2 regions of the Dorea chungnamensis genome follow, and region 2 is predicted to be linked to the other one. Evidence: predicted binding sites of a transcription regulator. Region 2 holds the regulator's gene; the other holds the start of a gene.

Region 1 (2,472 bases), on a different contig from region 2:
CTGCCACAGAATCGGGGCAACGTCTGATACGGTTCCCAGAAGTCTCTCATGTCTGCAGCGAAGTGCACGATGACATAATTCCAGACGGTCATCCAGAATCTTCCAGAACCGATCCATATCTCCTTCAGAAGAACATGCCACATCCACCAGGTTAATCGTAACAACACCCTGATTGAAACGTCCGTAGAACTTATAAGAACCGTCCGGATTCTTCTGACTCTCTTCGACCGTCAGGAAAGAACGGCAGCCCATACATGTGTATACATTTCCCTTTTTCAACTGCTTCATAATCTTAGCGGAAATATAATCCGGCACCATACGCTTTGCCGTACACTGTGCAGATAACTCTGTCAGATACCAGTATTTGGAATCTTCCGTAATATTATCCTCATCCAGCACGTAGATCAGCTTTGGAAATGCCGGTGTGATCCATACGCCTTTTTCATTCTTCACGCCCTGCATTCTCTGCTTCAGCACTTCTTCAATGATCATTGCCAGGTCGTCTCTGGTCTGTCCTTCTTCCACCTCATCCAGATACATGAACATCGTAACAAATGGCGCCTGACCATTACAGGTCATCAACGTGATCAACTGATACTGAATCGTCTGGATTCCACTCTTTACCTCGTCTCTTAATCTGCGCTCAGTTACTTTATCGATGATCTGTTCATCCATACTCTCGCCGCATTCTTCCCGCTCTGCAATGACGTTCTTACGGATCTTCTTTCTGCTGACATCTACGAACGGTGCCAGATGTGCCAGTGAAAATGACTGTCCGCCGTACTGATTACTTGCGACCTGTGCCACGATCTGCGTCGTTACATTACAAGCCGTAAAGAAGCTGTGCGGCTTCTCGATCATCGTCTCACTGATGACTGTACCATTCTGCAGCATATCCTCCAGATTGATCAGATCACAGTTGTGTTCCTTCTGCGCAAAATAATCAGAATCATGGAAATGAATGATTCCAGCTTCGTGGGCATTTACAATCTCTTCCGGCAAAAGTATACGCTTTGACAAATCCTTGCTGACTTCTCCGGCCATGTAATCACGCTGTGTAGAATTAATCACCGGATTCTTATTGGAATTCTCCTGATTCACTTCCTCATTAATATTCTCGATCAAAGACAGAATTCCATTATCTGTCGTGTTAGACTTACGAGTCAACTCTCGCTTAAAACGATAGCGGACATACTTCTGTGCCACCTCGTAGCCACGCATCTCCATAATGCCGCGCTCTACCATATCCTGAATATCTTCTACATGAACCGCATGTGTAGACTCCTGTACCTGATCCGCAACATTGTCCGCAATGGCCATAATCTGATATTCATTCATCTGATGGATCCTGTCCACCTCATTGTTCGCTGCTTTGATCGCATTGATAATCTTTGTCAGGTCAAAATATACCTCTTCCCCATTTCGCTTAATTACATTCGTTTTTACGTCTATTCTCATACTCGTCCTCACTTTTGTACTAAATATTGTTTTAATTATTTACCTGCGCACTATATCTAGTGCATTTACTATCATACACTAAAATTACTATAAAGGGAAGAAGAAATTACAAAATATTTTATTTTTCTATGAAAGACAGTATAAAACAACCGCTGCCTGTAAAAGGCAGCGGCCGCTATACTTCTTCTTTTTCCAATTTTAAAATGTCATTTACATCGCATTCGAGGCAATCGCAGATTTTTGCAATTGTGTTCAAATCGACACGGACAACCTTGTTCTTACAGTAGTTGTTCAACTGTGTCCGCTGCAGCCTGCAGATATAACAAAGTTGTGTTTTGCTGACACCTTTTTCTGCCAGAACTCTTTCCAAATCAATCACTATCTTACTCATACTCAACACCATGCCATTTCTTTGTGTTAAGTATACCCATATTTCCATTGAAAAAATAGATATATTAATTTACACTGTAATAAGATACAGTGTCTGTTCTTATCCGTGAAGGGAGTGAAGATATTGAAGCAAAAGAGGCGGCTTACGGCCATTGTATTTATGCTTATTCTGCTGTTTTTCGTCTGGTTTGAAAACCAGCCTTACAAAGTCATGCATTCTACCATTTTTACTTCTTCCAATCTTACGGAAACGCATCTGACAATTGTCATCAACCGTCTTTTTCCAATCAAAGAGGAGGTATTGGCCAGAGAAATTGTGGATGACTGCCAGATGCGAAATGGAAAATATCTGAATTCATATTATGAACTGGAGCTGTACCGCACCAGTCTGCACTATTATCTCGGGGTTCCTTACGACACCGTTCTCTGCAATGGTTCGGGTCAGATCGTTACCGAGATTGATTTTTAGTGCTCATCTTCTTCATTATCATTAACAAAATTCTCTGAAGAAATTACATTCTTCATCATTGCAAAGTGCGGCATCCCGGGTCTTTATATTTGCCGACTCTGGTGGACCTGCTGGTTCTGGTGGGTACAGAAATATAAAGCATATCTTCTGGCGGA
Region 2 (2,472 bases):
ACTGGTTTCTTCTCTTCCAACTTCTTCAGATATGCCAGAAAATCATCTTCCCATTGCATTCTATATGAAAGTCTCGCCAGTTCATTCTGCGAATTCGGAGTATATACCGTAATAAAATAGTAGTCCTCAAATTCCAGTGTAATCACACGACCTTCCTGGTCATGCTCTTCTATGCCGATTCCATAGGACACAGAAATCGGCTCTTTTTTTGTAAATATTGCTGTCCCTGAATATCCTTTTCTTTTCGCATAGTTCCAATACTGGTAATATCCAGGAGTATTCAACTCCAGCTGCCCCTCCTGCATCTTAGATTCCTGTATACAGAATATATCTGCATCCGCCTGCTGAAAGAATTCCTCAAATCCCTTCTGCACACAGGCACGGATTCCATTAACATTCCATGAAATAAACTTCATTGATTATCCTCCCACTCTTCCGAGATTTTTTTAATAATATACCTTACGCAGGAACAAACCTCTCGCCGGTGCCAGAAAACCAGCCAGACTCCTGTCCTCCGCAGCAATGACGACTGGAAGCTTAGACGCATCCCTCTTGCCAGTACCGATCTCTAACAATGTTCCAGTCAATATTCTTACCATATGATATAAAAATCCGGTACCATAGTAGGTGATCCTGACTTTCTCACCATTACTTACGATCTTAATATTGGTAATCCGACGGATAGGATCTTTGCATTCCTTATCGTCGGTAAAACTGGTAAAATTCTTCGGCCCGATCAAATACTTGGTCGCATCACGCATCGCTTCAATATCCAGTTTCTCAGGATAATGATAGCAGTATCTGCGTGAAAATACATCCGGCTTCTCTCTACAGTCAATATAATATTCATATTTTTTCCCTTTTGCACTCTTGCGGGCATGGAAACCATTCTTTACAAGTTCCACCTTCACAATACGAATATCTTCAGGAAGATACCGGTTCAATGAATCTTTTAACTCTTTGGTATCATATAACTTTGTTAATTTTACGCTCGCCACCTGGCCTCGGGCATGCACTCCGGCATCCGTTCTGCCAGACCCATCAACATGTACCCGATATCCGACCAGCTTCCCAATGCTCCATTCCAGAATAAACTGAATGGTGTTGTCAGTGGTAGCCTGACGCTGCCATCCCTGGTATCTGCTGCCATCATAAGAAATGGTTAACTTGTATGTTCTCATATATCTCACCCAATCTATAATCGTATCTCTATAGCACCATCTGTTTCTGTTAAAAATATATAATATAAAAAAGGAAGAAGCAATCCCTTTTTCTTGCTTCTTCCCTTATTCTATCACTTTATTACTATCTAAGCAAATATCTTCTTATTTTAATATTTTTTTCAGTTCATCCATAAAGGTGTTCACATCTTTGAATTCTCTGTATACAGACGCAAAACGCACATATGCAACTTCATCGAGTTCTTTTAATTCTTCCATTACAAGTTCTCCAATCATGCTGCTTGGAATCTCCTTCGCCTCCTGGTTAAATATCTTCGTCTCGATCCTGTCGATTGCATGCTGTATAGCTTCAGCAGATACCGGTCTTTTGTAACAGGCCCTTAAAATTCCATTCTCAATCTTACCGCGGTTATACTGCTCACGGTTATTATCCTTCTTGATAATGATCAATGGAATCGTCTCTACCTTTTCATATGTCGTAAACCGCTTTCCACACACATCACAGGAACGGCGCCGGCGAATTGAATTGCCATCCTCGGCAGGTCTGGAATCAATAACTCTGGTATCTGGATGATTACAATATGGACACTTCATCTTGCGTTATTCCTTTCTCATCGTACTTGTATACAGTATATCGGTTAAATGAACAGAAGTCAAATTACTTTTGGCTGATATCCAGTTTTAAATTCACAATCCGCCTTACAGATTCATTGATTCGTTCTTCTGTCAGCCTGCCATCTCCTACCGCAGATAACACCCCCTGATATGCTTCCTGAAAATTCTCCGGCATTAACAGGATATCTACTCCAGCCTGCAATGCCTGTACAGCTGCCTGTCCTGATGAATATTCTTCAGCAATTGCACCCATATTCAATGCATCTGTCGTTACAACTCCCTGATAACCTAACTGACCACGCAAGATATCGTTGATCATAACTCCAGACAAAGAAGACGGCGTATTATCTCCGACAATATTCGGGCAGGAAATATGCGCAGCCATTATAACTTTCACTCCGGCATTGATACCATTGATAAACGGAACCAGCTCATTTGCCATCATCTCATTCAAGGTTTTATTCGTATATGCATATCCGGCATGCGTATCAGCCTCTGTCGCTCCATGTCCGGGATAGTGCTTTATGACTGGGATAATATTCTGATCCTGTAGTCCCTTCATCTCTGCCAGCATCATCTCAGAAACCAGATTACAGTCTGTTCCAAATGATCTGGAACCAATCACAGTATTCGACGGATTCGTCAGCACATCTGCATCCGGTGCATTATCCATATT

What was found. The regulator NrdR, encoded in region 2, represses ribonucleotide reductase genes. The targets are predictions, from matches to a motif close to CACAANATNTTGTG.
Region 1: a site for NrdR is predicted at 1,507-1,520, ahead of nrdD (anaerobic ribonucleoside-triphosphate reductase). Genes of this name have one in related genera too.

What each region holds. Positions count from the first base shown of each region.
Region 1 covers NZ_JBDOHT010000002.1:208,767-211,238, reverse strand. Annotated here, with positions in the region: gene nrdD (anaerobic ribonucleoside-triphosphate reductase) at 1-1,458, opposite strand, end outside; gene ABE613_RS02890 (helix-turn-helix domain-containing protein) at 1,634-1,849, opposite strand; gene ABE613_RS02885 (hypothetical protein) at 1,973-2,317, shown strand.
Region 2 covers NZ_JBDOHT010000005.1:100,386-102,857, reverse strand. Annotated here, with positions in the region: gene ABE613_RS06090 (exodeoxyribonuclease III) at 1-416, opposite strand, end outside; gene truA (tRNA pseudouridine(38-40) synthase TruA) at 447-1,181, opposite strand; gene nrdR (transcriptional regulator NrdR) at 1,326-1,775, opposite strand; gene ABE613_RS06075 (glycoside hydrolase family 3 protein) at 1,840-2,472, opposite strand, start outside.